DNA from 3 places in the Streptomyces sp. JN8 genome. Region 3 is predicted to be linked to each of the others. Evidence: riboswitches for the same ligand, from Rfam matches in the RefSeq annotation. Region 3 holds a riboswitch; each other region holds the start of a gene.

Region 1 (5,135 bases), 1.2 Mb from region 3:
AACCGGCGGGCGGAGTCGCTGCTCCGCTGCGAGAGCCGGCTGGAGGTCGTGGAGGGCGCCACGCACCTCTTCGAGGAGCCCGGCGCCCTGGAGGAGGTGGCGGAGCTCGCCACCTCCTGGTTCACCGGGCACTTCCGTGCTCAGTAGGCGCCGTTGACGTTGTCGATGGAGCCGTAGCGGTCGGCCGCGTAGTTGCAGGCGGCGGTGATGTTGGCGACCGGGTCGAACAGGTCCGTCGAGGTGCCGGGCACGTGGTAGGCGAGGAAGGTCGGCTCGATCACCTGGAGCAGGCCCTTGGAGGGGGTGCCGGCCACGGCGTTGGAGTCCCAGAGGTTGATGGCCTGGGGGTTGCCGGAGGACTCGCGCATGATGTTGCGGTGGATCCCCTCGTAGGAGCCGGGGATGCCGCGCTGGGCCATGATGTCCAGCGACTCGCGGATCCAGCCGTCGAGGTTGTCCGCGTACTGGGTGGCGGCGACGGGCGCCGCCTGGACCGGGGCGGACGCCGCGGCGGGGGCGGCGGCCGAGGCGCCGGTGCCGGCGGCGGCCGGGGCGGCGCTGCGGCGCTCGGAGCGGCTCGCCCGTTCGGCCGAAGCGGTCTTCTTCGCCTCTGCCGGGGCGGCCTTGGCCGAACTCCGATGAAGCGTCAGTTCAAGGCCCGGGTGAATGAGTGACGGATTGTCACCCACGGCGCTCTTGTTCGCCTGGTAAAGGCCCTTCCAGCCGCCCTGAATTCCCTTCTTCTGCGCGATGAGGGAAAGCGAGTCACCGCTGACGACCGTGTAGGTGCGCGCTGCGGCCTTGGCGGCGGGCACCTTCGGTGCGGCCTTGGCGGCGACCGGGGCGGTGATGGCCTTCGGCGCGATCTGCGGGGCTCCGGAGACGGGCGCGGCGCCGGCCACGGCCGGGGCGATCAGCGGGAGGGCGAGGGCGGCGCCACCCGTGCCGACCAGCGCGAGTCCACGGGAGACGGGGCGGCGGGGACGGCGGTGCTTACCGTGAGCAGGCATGACGGGATTCCTCTCCGGCGCCTTCGGGGTGAGCTGTCGGGTTCGGACTGGAGATGTCCGGCCGCGCGCACGCGGCTTCACCCCGAGCCGTTCCGGAATCCGGGCCGGCGTATTCGTGGGTCCCCCGCTCCTGCCGTCGGGTGAAAGGGAGGTATTTCGAGCAGTGGCAGGATTCGGCGATCCGCTCGAATGGAGGTGACCGTAGGCCACCTGTGCGACGGAGAACAAGAGGATCTGAGTCCGGAAGTCGGTGAAAGGATCACCGAATTACCGGAATTCATGATCGCCCCTGACGTCGGCGGATCGAACTTCCTTGCCCGGTAAGGCCTGCGGGAATGTCGATCACCGGCGCGTTCCCGGCGGAGTGAGTCGCGTCACCAGGTGCCCTATGTCCGAATGTTCTGGTTAATTCCATTGGTGGCGCAACGGGTTGGAAAGGCAGGGTCGGCCGCGGGGGCACTCAAGGGCATACGTCGTGAAACCGACATTCTTCATGAAAGGTGAAGACCCCGACCGAGGAGCCGCCCGGATGTCGCCCTCCGCCCCCCTGCTGCACCCCGAAGGCCTCGCCCCCGAAGGCCTCGACCCGGACGCCCTCGACCGCGAGGCCGCCGCCCTCTTCGACAGCGCCACCTGGCAGCGCGTCGTCGCCGACTGGACCGACCGGACGCCGCCCGCGCCCGCCGAGGAGGAGTGGCGCACCCTCCTCTCCGTTCCGGTGGAGCGGCTCGTCGCCGACGCGCTCGACGCCCTGCCGCCGCCCCCTCCCGCCGAGCGCCGGCTGCCCGGCCGGCTCGCCGCCGTCCTGCCCGACCGGCTGCACGTCTGGCGTCGCGTCGGCCGGCCCGAGCTGCGCCCCTCGGTCCACCTCGGCTACGCGCGCCTGGTGCTGACCGAGTGGGGCTGGCAGAACGCCCCGTACAAGCTGCGCGACGCCCGCGGGGCCCGCTGCGTCTGCGGTGCGCTCCTCGCCGCGCACCGTCTCGGCCACGGCAGCGCGACGACGATGAACGAGGCCGCCGCCTGGATCATGACGGAGCTCCGTGCCCGGGGGTGGCACGACCTGATCGGGCCGTGGAACCGGGCCCCGGGCCGCACGGCGGCCGACGCCGTGGACCTGCTCGACGCCACGATCCGCCGTGCCGCGGAGGCGGGCCGCTGAGGGGCCGTCCGCGGGGAGGGCCGCGCACGGCGGAGGGGTGCCGCCCCTCCGCCGTGCGGCGTGCTCAGCCGGTGACGCTCGGGGCCCCGGTCTCGATGTGGCCGGTGTACCGGCGCGACCAGGTTCCGTCGATGTCGGCCAGTATCGTGAAGTCGTACCAGCCGTCGTTGTAGGCGACGGCGTTGAAGTGGTCCTCGCGCGAGGAGCCCGCGGGGACGGTGTAGGTCCAGGGGCCGTCGGTGCGGTAGGCGTTCGAACGGATCGTGAACGTCACCGGCCCGGCCGAGGCGTTGGTCATCCGGAACCACAGGGCCGTCCGCCCGGTGCCCGCCTCGGTCGCGAACCGGGCGGCCACCTCGACCGCCTTGCCCGCCTTGGAGGCGTCCCCGACGAACCGGCGCAGGAAGCGGTTGGGGCCCATCATCGAGATGTCGTACTTGCCGGAACCCGACCCCAGGCCGATGTTGAAGTAGTCGGTCGCCGTTCCGCCCGCGTCGACGGTGTACTGCCAGGCGGCCGTGTCGCGGTGCTGGTGGGGATGGATGGAGAAGTGCGCCGCCCGCTTGGCCTCGGCGCCCTGGTTCGTCATCGAGAACCAGGCCAGGATCTTGCCGGCGGCCCCGAACTCGAAGCGGTCGAGGTTGCCGTTCACCTGGTACGGCAGTGCGCGGGCGGGCCGGACGCCCGGCTCCTGGGCCGGCTGGGCGTTGTTCTGCGGGGCCGGGTTCGGCAGCGGGGCGCAGGTCGCCTGGCCGATCACCTTCGCCGTGGAGGGGAGTCCGGCCGGCACGCCGTACACGGGGCGGGCGAAATCGAAGACGCCGGTGAGGTCACCCGTCACCTTCCGCCGCCAGGCGCTGATGTTCGGGCAGGCGGCCGGAGTGCCGAGGGCCGCCGTCCAGCTCTCCATGAAGCGAAGGACCGACGTGTGGTCGAAGACCTCGGAGCTCACCCAGCCGCCCCGGGTCCACGGGGACATGACAATCATGGGGACGCGGAAGCCCAGGCCGATCGGCACGCCGTCCAGGTACTCGCCCGGGGTGCCCGGCGGGGCGACGGGCGGGGGCACGTGGTCGAAGAAGCCGTCGTTCTCGTCGTAGTTGAGGAACAGCACGGTCGAGTCGAACACCTCGGCGTCGGCGGTGAGCGCCCGGTAGACGAGGTCGACGAAGTGGGCGCCGTCCCCGGGGGGCGCGTAGGGATGCTCGGAGAACGCCTCGTTCGCGACCACCCAGGACACCTGGGGCAGGGTGCCCGCGACGACGTCCGCGCGGATCGCGGCGGCGATGTCGTCCGGGGTCGAGCCGGTCACCCGGGGGACCGAGCCCATGCCGCGGTCGTACAGCGGATCCCCGGGGCGCGCGTCGGTGAACCTCTTGAAGTAGGCGAGACCGTTGTCCCCGTAGTTGTCCTGGGCGTTCTGGTAGACCTTCCAGCTCACTCCGGCCCGCTGGAGCGCCTCGGCGTACGTCTCCCAGGTCAGGCCCGACTCGTCGCCGCCGTCCTTGCTGGAGGCGTCGATCCTCCCGCTCCACAGGAACGTGCGGTTGGGTCCGGTGGCGCTCAGTGCCGAACAGAAGTACGCGTCGCAGACGGTGTACTGGTCGGCGAGCGCGTGGTGGAACGGGATGTCCTCGCGGTCCAGGTGCCCGAGCGACCGGGTGTTGCCCACGCCGGTGACCCAGTTGTCGAGGCGGCCCTTGTTCCAGGCGGCGTGCTGCGAGGTCCAGCTGTGCGGCAGGTCGCCGTTGCACTGGGCCAGGGTCTCGCCGTCCACGCCTCCGGCGGGCGGGGTGTCGCTGAGCTTCCAGGGGTACTGGCGGCCGCCCCAGTTGGGCTGGTTGAACATGCCCCAGCCGCCGGGGATGTTCCCCGCGGCGCGGTCGCCGAAGCCGCGTACGCCGCGGAGGGTCCCGAAGTAGTGGTCGAAGCTGCGGTTCTCCTGCATCAGGATCACCACGTGCCGGACGTCGGTGAGCGTGCCGGTCGCCGAGCGCGCGGCGGCGGAGGCGCGGGCCGTCGGCAGTGCCGCCCCGGCCACGAGCCCCGCGCCGATTCCGACGAACCCCCTGCGGCTGATGGGAATCATGCTCCGCCTCTCCTGTCGCGGCGTGCCCCGGCGGCACGTCGAAGACATGATGGGGGAGCCGGATCCAAAGGTATACATCCGTGCGGTAATTGCTGGGTTAACAAGCGGGGGCGTCAGGGATCAATGCTCCGGCGCTCGCGGAATTGGTTCGACCGCGTACCAATGGAGTCCGGCGACTCAGACGGTGAGGACCTTCACCCCGGCCTCGGTGAGCTCGGCGACCGCCTCCGCGTCGATGCCCGTGTCCGTCACGAGGAGGTCGATCCGGTCCAGACCGCAGATCCGCGCGAAGGCCCGGCGTCCCATCTTCGAGGAGTCGGTCACCACGACGACCCGGCTCGCCCGCTCGGCGAAGAGCCGGCTGATGCTCGCCTCGTCCTCCTGGTGCGCCATCACGCCCAGGCCGGGGTCGACCCCGTCGACTCCCAGCACGACCACGTCGAGCACGACCTCGTTGAGCACGCCGACCGTCAGGGGGCCCACGAGTTCGTAGGTCTGGGGGCGTGCGACCCCGCCGGTGGTGACGATCTTGATCTGCGGGCGCACCGCGAGCTCGCCCGCGATGTTGAGCGCGTTGGTGACCACCGTCAGCGCGGGCCCGGAGGGCGCGGGGCCCGCCGTCCCCGCGGTGTCCGCCCGGCCGCTCGCGAACCGCAGGGCGAGGGCGCGCGCCACCTCGGTCGTGGTGGTGCCGCCGTTGAGTCCCACGACCTCGCCGGGGGCGATCAGATCGGCGGCCGCCTCCGCGATCCGCCGCTTCTCCGCCGCGTGCCGCGTCGACTTGTAGCGCAGCGGCAGCTCGTACGAGACGCCGTGCGCGACCGCCCCGCCCCGCGTCCGTATCAACAGCTGCTGCTCGGCGAGCTCGTCGAGG
Region 2 (5,135 bases), 3.4 Mb from region 3:
GGTGTGGACCCCGGCCCCACGAGCGTCCCCAAGGCCCCCACCGGACCGGTTCCCGAGTCCAACTGGAACGCCGGCCTGCCCGGGACCTCCGGAGAGGCCGCCGAGGCCGACAAGGGGGCCGAGGAGGCCGACAAGTCCGAGGCCGAGCAGAAGGCCCCGGGGACGGCGTCGCCCGACGCGTCCGCCACGCCCGTCACGCCGACCGCACCCGTCTCGCCGACCGCGCCGACGAGCCCGCCCGCGTCGACCGACCCGAGCGACCCGGCCGCGCCCACCGCCCCGGGCACGCCCGACGCGTCCGTGACGCCCGGCGCGCCCGGCTCCACCGCACCCGGTGCGCCGGCGGACGACCCGTCGTCGGCGACCCCCGGCACCGGCAAGCACCGGGGCGACGCCGCACCGGAGGAAACCGGCAACCCGGACAGTTCTACCGAATCAGGTAGACATGCCTCTCCGGATAACGAGCTGGACGAAAAGCCGCTGAAGGCGTCGCCTGCTGACGCTTCGAAGGAAACGGACGCAACGGACAGTCAGGGCAAGTCGGACTCCTACCTCGTGCAGCCGGGTGACAACCTCTCCGACATTGCACAGGAGAACGAACTCCCCGGAGGCTGGACCGCCCTCTATGACGCCAACCGGCGGACCGTGGGCCTCGATCCGGACCTCATCCTCCCTGGTCAGGCGCTTGACCTGACGAACGGTTCGACCGCGTCGGCGGAGTAGTTCGGGCGCGTATGTCCGGTTCTGGGCAAGTGAGACATGGGTCTCTTCACCCCAACTGGCGTGTCGCGCCCGCAAACTTTGCTCCCGTCACCTCTCACCTGCGCAAACACGACCCACCGGAAGGCAAGCAGGGGCGATTTCTCCCCTATGAGGGTCTTTGAACTTCCGGTGGGTCTGTGTCTACGGTCGTCACCGCTCGCCACCGCGGGCCCCGTCGACCGAAACGCCGAATCCTGCCGTCGGCCGACGGGCATCGTCGCGCAAGCGCCGAAGGCAGGAGTGGGGGACCCAAGGTAAGTGCCGGTCCCGGCCGTTGAGACAGACGGCCGAAGACCGGCTTGGGGTGAAGCCGCGTGCTAGGACACGCGGCCGGGCACCTTCCGGCCCGAACCCGACAGCTCACCTCACAGGCGTCGGTGAGGAGAATCCCCATGCTGTTTTCCGCCAAGGGCAAACACCGCCGTCCCTCCAAGGCCACCCAGGTCGCCGCGCTCGTCGGCGTCACCGGTGTCGCCGTGGCCGCCCCGCTGATGACCGCGGGCACCGCCTCGGCCGCCACGGCCTCGGAGTGGGACCGCGTCGCCGCCTGCGAGTCCGGCGGCAACTGGTCCATCAACACCGGCAACGGCTACTACGGCGGTCTGCAGTTCTCGGCCTCCACCTGGGCCGCGTACGGCGGCACCGCCTACGCCTCGACCGCCGACCAGGCGTCGAAGTCGCAGCAGATCGCCGTCGCCGAGAAGGTCCTCGCGGGCCAGGGCAAGGGCGCCTGGCCGTCCTGCGGCGTGGGCCTCTCGGGCGCCTCCTACGAGGGCGGCGCCACCGAGAGCGCGCCGCAGCAGAGCACCCAGCAGCCGCAGCAGGAGCGGAAGGCCGAGCAGCCGACCACCCGCAGCGAGAAGCGCCAGGCCCCGAAGAAGGCCGCGCAGCAGGCCGCTCCGCAGGCCGACGCGAAGAAGACCGTCACCACCCCGACCGGCAAGAAGGTCAAGAAGGGCGACGGCGAGTACAAGGTCGCCACCGGCGACACCCTCAGCAAGATCGCCCAGGCGCACGGCGTCAAGGGCGGCTGGGCCGAGCTGTTCAAGCTCAACAAGGACGTCGTCGAGGACGCCGACCTCATCTACCCGGGCCAGCAGCTTCACCTGAAGTGAGCCCGGCGGTCCGCGTGAGTCCGGCGGCTCACGCGGACCCTCCGACCCTCCCGCGGTGACCACCCCGGCCCGACGCGCCCATCCCCCGTGCGCGCCGGGCCGGGGTTCCCCCGTTTCGGGCCCGCGCCCGGAGGAGACCGGAGAAGACCGGAGAAGACCGGAGAAGACCGGAGAAGACCGGAGAAGACCGGAGAAGCGGGGAGGGGCCGGCGCGACGACCGGCCCGCCGCGGCGGTTACCCGCCGGTAGGTCTGGGGCTCTTCGTCCCGACATGCCTGCCCTTGGGTCCTTTTTCGTCCCAGGGGGCGGGCGCCCGGCTGGCCGGAGCCCGCGAGCCGGTTAGGCTCTTGTCGCAAGGCCAAGCGACCCTGCACCGACCTTGCGTCACATCCAGCGTCACATCCCAAAAAGGAGATGCTCGTGCCGTCCATCGACGTCGTCGTAGCCCGGGAAATCCTGGACTCCCGAGGCAACCCCACGGTCGAGGTCGAGGTCGGCCTCGACGACGGCAGCACCGGCCGTGCTGCTGTCCCGTCCGGTGCCTCCACCGGTGCGTTCGAGGCCATCGAGCTTCGCGACGGTGACCCGAACCGCTACCTCGGCAAGGGTGTCGAGAAGGCCGTCCTCGCCGTCATCGAGCAGATCGGCCCGGAGCTCGTCGGCTACGACGCCACCGAGCAGCGCCTGATCGACCAGGCCATGTTCGACCTGGACGCCACCGAGAACAAGGGCTCCCTCGGCGCCAACGCCATCCTCGGCGTCTCCCTCGCCGTCGCGCACGCCGCCTCCGAGGCCTCGGACCTCCCGCTCTTCCGCTACCTCGGCGGCCCGAACGCGCACCTGCTGCCCGTTCCGATGATGAACATCCTCAACGGTGGGTCGCACGCCGACTCCAACGTGGACATCCAGGAGTTCATGATCGCCCCGATCGGCGCGGAGTCCTTCTCCGAGGCCCTCCGCTGGGGTGCGGAGATCTACCACACCCTCAAGGCCGTGCTGAAGCGCAAGGGCCTCTCCACCGGCCTCGGCGACGAGGGCGGCTTCGCGCCGAACCTCGAGTCGAACCGCGCCGCCCTCGACCTCATCGTCGAGGCCATCAAGGAGGCCGGCTACACCCCGGGCTCCGACGTCGCGCTCGCGCTCGACGTGGCCGCGTCCGAGTTCTACAAGGACGGCGCGTACGAGTTCGAGGGCAAGTCCCGCTCGGCCGCCGAGATGACCGAGTACTACGAGGAGCTCGTCTCCGCGTACCCGATGGTCTCCATCGAGGACCCGCTGTACGAGGACGACTGGGCCGGCTGGAAGGTCCTCACCGACAAGCTGGGCACCAAGGTCCAGATCGTCGGCGACGACCTCTTCGTCACCAACCCGGAGCGCCTGGCCCGCGGCATCGAGGAGGGCACCGCGAACGCCCTCCTGGTCAAGGTCAACCAGATCGGCTCGCTGACCGAGACCCTCGACGCCGTCGAGCTCGCCCAGCGCAACGGCTTCAAGTGCATGATGTCCCACCGCTCCGGCGAGACCGAGGACGTCACCATCGCCGACCTCGCGGTCGCCGTGAACTGCGGTCAGATCAAGACCGGCGCCCCGGCCCGCTCGGACCGTGTCGCCAAGTACAACCAGCTGCTGCGCATCGAGGAGATCCTCGACGACGCCGCGGTCTACGCCGGCCGCAGCGCCTTCCCGCGCTTCAAGGGCTGACGGCAGGCGTCACCCCCGGCAGTTCCGTACGTCCCCGCACTCGGTCCCGTACCGTGTGCGGGGACGTCCGCGTGAACAGGGGAGGCGACACGACATGGCCGCGAAGGACCGGGACCGGTTCTCCACCGCGACCCGGATCAGACTGCTCGGCGAGCAGACCGCCGCCCGTGTCTACCGCTCCCAGACCCGACGCCAGGCCCGCCGCTCCCGGCTCACCGGCCGGGCCGCCTTCCTCGCCCTGGTCGTCTGCTCGCTGGTCGTGGCGCTCGCCTACCCGATGCGGAGCTACGTCTCCCAGCAGGGCGAGATCGCGGAGCAGCAGCGCCGGGCCGCCGACGCCGCCCGGCGGGTCGAGGAGCTCCGGGACGAGAAGGCGCGCCTCCAGGACCCCGCCTACGTCCGGCGCCTCGCCCGCGAGCACCTCCACTACGTGCTGCCCGGCGAGACCGGGTTCACCGTGAACGACCCCGACGCCGAGCAACGGCCCCGCGGGGACCAGGGCGCGGCGGACCGCCCCTGGTACGACAACCTCTGGGACGGCGTCGACCACGCCGACCGCCCCTGACGCGGCCTACCGGTCGCCCCGACATACGAGCAAGGCAGACATGGAAACGCCCCCTCCGCAGACCGAACGCACCGAGCCCACCGGGCAGGACATCGCCGCCTTCGAGCTCCAGCTCGGCCGGCCGCCCCGCGGCCTGCGCGCCATCGCGCACCGCTGCCCGTGCGGGAACCCGGACGTCGTCGAGACCGCGCCCCGGCTCCCCGACGGCACGCCGTTCCCGACCACGTACTACCTGACCTGCCCCCGGGCGGCCTCGGCCATCGGCACCCTGGAGGCCAACGGGGTCATGAAGGAGATGCAGGCCCGGCTCGCCACCGACCCGGAGCTGGCCGCCGCCTACCGGGCCGCGCACGAGGACTACATCGCGCGCCGCGACGCCATCGAGGTCCTGGAGGGGTTCCCGAGCGCCGGCGGCATGCCGGACCGGGTGAAGTGCCTGCACGTCCTCGTCGGCCACTCGCTGGCCGCCGGACCCGGCGTCAACCCCTTCGGCGACGAGGCGCTCGCGATGCTGCCGGAGTGGTGGGCGAAGGGCGCCTGCGTCACGCCGTGCGCGGACGGGGACGAGAAGAAGGAGGGGGCGGAGTGACCCGGGTCGCCGGAATCGACTGCGGCACGAACTCCATCCGCCTCCTGGTCGCCGACGTCCACCCGGAGACCGGGGAGCTGGTCGAGCTCGACCGCCGGATGACGATCGTCCGGCTCGGGCAGGGCGTCGACAAGACCGGCCGGCTCGCCCCCGAGGCCCTGGAGCGGACCTTCGCCGCCTGCCGCGCGTACGCCGAGGTCATCAAGGACCTCGGCGCCGAGAAGCTGCGTTTCGTCGCCACCTCCGCCTCCCGCGACGCCGAGAACCGCGCGGACTTCGTGAACGGGGTCGTGGAGATCCTGGGCGTCGAGCCCGAGGTCATCACGGGCGACCAGGAGGCCGCGTTCTCCTTCACCGGCGCCACCGGCGAGCTGCACGGCGACGACCGCCGGCTGGTCGTGGA
Region 3 (5,135 bases):
ACTACGCCTGCCAGACCGACGGCATGATCGGGCTGGGCTGCGGGGCCCGCTCGTACACCTCGGCGCTCCACTACTCCTTCGACTACGCCGTCGAGATGCGGGAGATCCGGACGATCATCGACGCCTACACGGAGACCGCGGACTTCTCGCGGGCCGAGGTCGGCCGCTGGGTCGACGCCGGGGAGGCCCGGCGCCGGCATCTGCTGCAGTCCCTGCTCCAGGCCGAGGGCATGCCGGTCGCCGGGTACGAGGAGCGGTTCGGCTCCTCGCCCTTCGCGGACTTCCCCGCGGAGCTGGACCGGTTCGAGGCGCTCGGCTGGCTGGACGGGGACGCGCCGGCCGGGCTGCTGCGGCTCTCCCCCGAGGGCCTGGCCCACTCGGACGGTCTGGGTCCGGAGCTGTTCTCCCCCTCGGTGCGGGCCGCGATGGCCGCGTACGAGCCGAAGTAGGGGTGGCCGTGGACCTGACACCGCCGGTGTTCCGGCAGCCGTCCCCCGGCCCCGGGGCGCCGCTCCCCTCGGACGGGGGGATGGACCTGACGCTGCTCTACCGCGGGCCGCTGTCCTCCTGCGACTTCGACTGCCCGTACTGCCCCTTCGCCAAGCGCCGGGACAGCCGGGAGCAGCTGCGCGCGGACCGGACGGCGCTCGAACAGTTCACCGGGTGGGCGGCCGGCCAGACCGGGGACCGGCTGCGCGTCCTCTTCACCCCGTGGGGCGAGGGCCTGGTGCGCTCCTGGTACCGGCGGGCGCTCGTCGAGCTGTCCCGGCTGCCGCACGTGGAGCGGGTGGCGATCCAGACGAACCTGAGCTGCCGGACGGACTGGCTGGCGGAGGCGGACCCGGAGGGCGTGGCGCTCTGGTGCACGTACCACCCGGGGCAGACGCCGTACGAGCGGTTCCTCGCCAAGTGCGGGGAACTGTCCGAGCGGGGCATCCGCTTCAGCGTCGGCGTGGTCGGGCTCCCCGAGCACGCGGAGGACGCCCGGCGGCTGCGGGCCGCGCTTCCGGCGCACGTCTACCTCTGGGTGAACGCCGCGGAGGGGCGCACGTACGCGGACGCGGAGGCCGCGGAGTGGACGCGGATCGATCCGCTCTTCCCGTACAGCCGGCAGCCGCACCGCTCGGCGGGGCTTCCGTGCCGGACGGGCGAGTCGGTCGTCTCGGTGGACGGCGAGGGGACCGTGCGGCGCTGCCACTTCGTCAAGGCCGAGCTGGGGAACCTGTACGACGGCTCGTACCGCGCCGCCCTGCGCCCCCGCGCCTGCCCCCTCGCCGTCTGCGACTGCCACATCGGGTACGTCCATCTGGAGACGCTGCCGCTGTACGACGTCTTCGCGGGCGGGGTACTGGAGCGGATCCCCGCCGTCGTGCCGCCGCCGCGGGCCCCCTGGGCTACAGGGGCATGAGGTCGGGGCGCTTCGCCTCGACGTGGTCGCCGGAGCTCTCGCCGCGCAGCCTGCGTCCGATCCAGGGCACGAGGTACTCCCTGGCCCAGAGGATGTCGTCGCGGCGCACTTCGAGCGGGCCGCGCACGGGTACCGGCGGCCACAGCTGGTCCGGGTCGGCCGGCACCGGCAGACCGAGGACCTGGGCGGCGCGCAGGGCGACCCGGGTGTGGCCGTCGGGCGAGAGGTGCAGCCGGTCGGCGTCCCAGGCGCGCCGGTCCTGGACCGACCTCAGGGACCAGAGGTCGAGGACGGGGCAGCCGTAGCGGTCGGCGATGGCGCGGACGTGCCCGTTGTACGTGGCGATCTTGCCGCGCAGGTGCTTGAGGAGCGTGACGCCGCGGGTGTCGAAGCCGGTGGTCACCATGACGGTGCCGACGGCGGAGGTGAGTCCGGCGACGGCGCGCTCGAAGCGCTCGGCGACCTCGTCGGGGTCGGTGCCGGGGCGGATGATGTCGTTGCCTCCGGCGCAGAAGGTCACCAGGTCGGGGGCGAGTTCCTTCGCCCGGGGGACCTGTTCCGCCACGATCTGGTCGAGGAGGCGCCCGCGTACCGCCAGGTTGGCGTAGCGGAAGGCGTCGTGCTCCGGCAGCTGGTCGGCGAGCAGCACCGCGAAGCGGTCCGCCCAGCCGACGTACGTCCCGTGGGGCCCGGGGTCGCCGACGCCCTCGGTGAAGCTGTCACCGATCGCCGCGTACGACCCGAATGCGTGCTGGTCTCTTGATCTCGACTCGTCTGCCACGGGAGCACATCCTTCCCTTTCGGATGTGACCTACGCGACCGTAAGGAGGGGTTGACGCCGGGTGACATATGCCACCGATAAAGAATTCGCCAAGCCGGAATAGAAGGAGTGGAGCGGCCGGAGGCCCGGCACGTGCGTGCCGGGCCTCCGCGGGACGACGGTGCGTCAGATGTTCACGCCGTGCTGGCGCAGGGTGGAGATCGGGTCGATGTCCGAGCCGTACTCCGGCCCGGTGCGCATCTCGAAGTGCAGGTGCGGGCCGGTGACGTTGCCGGTCGCGCCGGAGAGGCCGATCTGGTCTCCGCCGTTCACGGCCTGGCCGGCGGAGACGGTGATGGAGGAGAGGTGCGCGTACTGCGAGAAGGTGCCGTCGGCGTGCTGGATGACGACCTGGTTGCCGTACGCGCCACCGTCGCCGGCGGAGTAGACGGTGCCGGGGCCGACGGCCATGACCGTGGTGCCGGTGGAGGCCATGAAGTCGACACCGGTGTGGTAGCCGGAGGACCACATGGAGCCGGAGGCGCGGTACGGGGTGGACATGCCGCCGCTGACCGGGGCGACCCAGCCGGAGGAGGAGGTCGAGGACTTCGGCGCGGTGGAGGTCTCCGCGGCCGGGGCGCTGGCGGCCGGGGCGGCGGAGCGCTCGCCGCCGCGGGAGGCGCGCGGGGTGTCGCCGTTCTTCGCGGAGCTCTCGGCGGCCTTGGGTGCGGCGCTCTTCGGGGCGGCGGCCTTGGCGGTGCTCTTGCCGCCGAGGGTGAGCTTCATGCCGGGCAGGATGAGCGAGGGGTTCTCGCCGACGACCTGGCGGTTGTCCTTGTACAGCTGCTGCCAGCCGCCCGCGAGGTCGTGGTCGGCGGCGATCTTCGACAGGTAGTCGCCCCGGACGACGGAGTACGTCTTCGGCGCGGCCTTGCCGGTCTTGGCGGCGGGAGCCTTCGTCTGCGCGGCGGCGGTGACGGCCTGGCCGGGAGCGGCGGCGGGGGCGGCCTGCTCGGCGGCGTGGGCGCCGGTGGCACCGAGGAGCGGGAGGGCGACGACGGCGCCTCCGGTACCTGCGGCGGCGATTCCGCGGGTGAGGCGGTTGGACGTGATGCGGCGGTGCTTACCCTTCGCGGGCATGGCGAATTCCTCTCCGGCGCCTGCGAGGTGAGCTGTCGGGTTCGGACTGGAGATGCCCGGCCGCGCTCTCGCGCGACTTCACCCCGAGCCGTCCTGCGTCGCGGGACCGGCGTACTTCCTGGGTCCCCCGCTCCTGCCACGCATGGGATGGGTGGAATTCCGGACGGTGGCAGGATTCGGCGGTCCGACCGGATTGACGGTGACGCTAGACGAGCGGGGTCGGCGCGAACAAGCCGATGATTTCTCCCGGCTTTCCGGGCCCCGCAATCGACCGGGAATTCCGGTCACCCTCCGTGGATGACGGACCCTCGATTTCCTTTTCGAGCACGGCGATTGCTCCGGGCGGTCGGCCACGATCCGTCACTTCTATGACCCTGCTCACGCGCCGGAACCCATCTCGCCTGCAAACAGGGCGCGTTATACGCAAGGCCTCAATTCGGACAGTTCACCCATTCCCGTCCAGGGGGGTGCGTCATACCGGCCCCACCTGGATGATTGCCCCTGGAACCGATCTCGCTTCGGACATCCGAACGTCGACCCATCAGGAGCATCCGTGACGCAGCAGCTGCCGCAGGTCCCGCCCGTCGAGGCGAACGAGCCCGAGCTGGCCGAGGTCCGCAACTTCCGGGACGTGGGCGGCCTGCCGACGACGGACGGGCGTGCCGTGCACCCCGGCCGCCTCTTCCGCAGCGGCCACCTCGCCCACGCCACCGAGGAGGACGTCGCCTTCCTCGACTCGCTCGGGCTGCACACGGTCTTCGACTTCCGGAACCTCGCCGACCGGAAGGTCGAGGGTCCCGACGTCGAGCTGCCGGGCGTGCGGAACGTGAACATCCCCCTCAACGACCCGGCCGAGGGCAAGGAGTTCTGGAAGCTGGTCCGCGAGGGCGACATCGCCCAGCTGCACGCCATCCTCGGCGACGGCAAGGCCGCGGCCCGTATGTCCGACTCGTACCGGAAGATGGTGGTCGAGCGGACCGCGGAGCACAGCCGGATCCTGCACGCGCTGGCCGAGGACAGCCTGCCCGCCCTGATGCACTGCGCGGCCGGCAAGGACCGTGCCGGGCTCTCCATCGCGATCACCCTGCTGGCGGTCGGGGTCGAGCGGGAGGCGATCGAGGCCGACTACGTGAAGTCGAACGACCCGCACCGCCGCTACAAGGTGCGCCGCAGCTCCACCGCCCCGGACGCGATGTCGCCCGAGGTGATGGAGCTGCTGAGCCCGCTGTTCGACGCGCGGGTCGAGTACCTGCGCGGCGCCTTCGAGACGATCGAGGAGACCTGGGGCTCGGTGGACGCCTACCTCGCCGAGGGCCTGAAGCTGTCCCCCGAGACCCGCGAGCTGCTGCGCCTGCGGCTCCTCACGGAGGCGTGACCGGGACCTACTGGTTCTGTCCGCCCATCACGAACAGCAGGTAGAGGAAGCCGGCGAAGAGGTGCCCGGCGATCAGATAGGCGAAGAGGCGCAGGACGAGCCCCTTGGGGAACCGGCCCTCGCCGCGCTCTTCGCCGGTGGCGGGTCGTGACTTCTCGGACATCTCGGTCCTTTTCTCTCGGAGGAGGTACGGGATCAGCGCCGGTGCGGGGTTCCGTCGCCGAGACACAGCTCGGCGACGGGACTCTGCAGGAGGGTGTGGACGAAGAGCAGCTCGGCCCCGCCGGGGGTGGCCGCCCCGATCCGGTGCGGGGTCAGCGAGTCGAAGTGCGCGCTGTCCCCGGGATCGAGGACGTGGACGGCCTCGCCGAGCGCGAGCCGCACCCGGCCGTCCAGGACGTGGATCCACTCCTCACCCGGGTGGACGCGCACGATGTCGCCCCGAGTGGCGT

What was found. A riboswitch is a leader RNA that binds a small molecule or an ion and turns the genes downstream of it on or off. The one in region 3 is predicted to bind cyclic di-AMP.
Region 1: it holds a riboswitch for cyclic di-AMP, as region 3 does, so the genes downstream of both, ACY0MR_RS02120 (LysM peptidoglycan-binding domain-containing protein) here and ACY0MR_RS06970 (M23 family metallopeptidase) in region 3, are expected to answer to the same signal.
Region 2: it holds a riboswitch for cyclic di-AMP, as region 3 does, so the genes downstream of both, ACY0MR_RS22115 (transglycosylase family protein) here and ACY0MR_RS06970 (M23 family metallopeptidase) in region 3, are expected to answer to the same signal.

What each region holds. Positions count from the first base shown of each region.
Region 1 is NZ_CM147852.1:436,283-441,417, reverse strand. Features, by position in the region: gene ACY0MR_RS02125 (alpha/beta family hydrolase) at 1-147, shown strand, start outside; gene ACY0MR_RS02120 (LysM peptidoglycan-binding domain-containing protein) at 141-1,010, opposite strand; cyclic di-AMP (ydaO/yuaA leader) riboswitch at 1,016-1,199, opposite strand; gene ACY0MR_RS02115 (DUF6197 family protein) at 1,540-2,172, shown strand; gene ACY0MR_RS02110 (phosphocholine-specific phospholipase C) at 2,237-4,261, opposite strand; gene ACY0MR_RS02105 (DeoR/GlpR family DNA-binding transcription regulator) at 4,439-5,135, opposite strand, start outside.
Region 2 is NZ_CM147852.1:5,004,712-5,009,846, forward strand. Features, by position in the region: gene ACY0MR_RS22110 (transglycosylase family protein) at 1-723, shown strand, start outside; cyclic di-AMP (ydaO/yuaA leader) riboswitch at 979-1,151, shown strand; gene ACY0MR_RS22115 (transglycosylase family protein) at 1,155-1,877, shown strand; gene eno (phosphopyruvate hydratase) at 2,292-3,578, shown strand; gene ACY0MR_RS22125 (FtsB family cell division protein) at 3,673-4,143, shown strand; gene ACY0MR_RS22130 (DUF501 domain-containing protein) at 4,184-4,732, shown strand; gene ACY0MR_RS22135 (Ppx/GppA phosphatase family protein) at 4,729-5,135, shown strand, end outside.
Region 3 is NZ_CM147852.1:1,601,417-1,606,551, forward strand. Features, by position in the region: gene ACY0MR_RS06955 (STM4012 family radical SAM protein) at 1-449, shown strand, start outside; gene ACY0MR_RS06960 (STM4011 family radical SAM protein) at 530-1,408, shown strand; gene ACY0MR_RS06965 (SGNH/GDSL hydrolase family protein) at 1,395-2,189, opposite strand; gene ACY0MR_RS06970 (M23 family metallopeptidase) at 2,355-3,308, opposite strand; cyclic di-AMP (ydaO/yuaA leader) riboswitch at 3,313-3,472, opposite strand; gene ACY0MR_RS06975 (tyrosine-protein phosphatase) at 3,862-4,683, shown strand; gene ACY0MR_RS06980 (DUF6126 family protein) at 4,691-4,846, opposite strand; gene ACY0MR_RS06985 (helix-turn-helix domain-containing protein) at 4,879-5,135, opposite strand, start outside.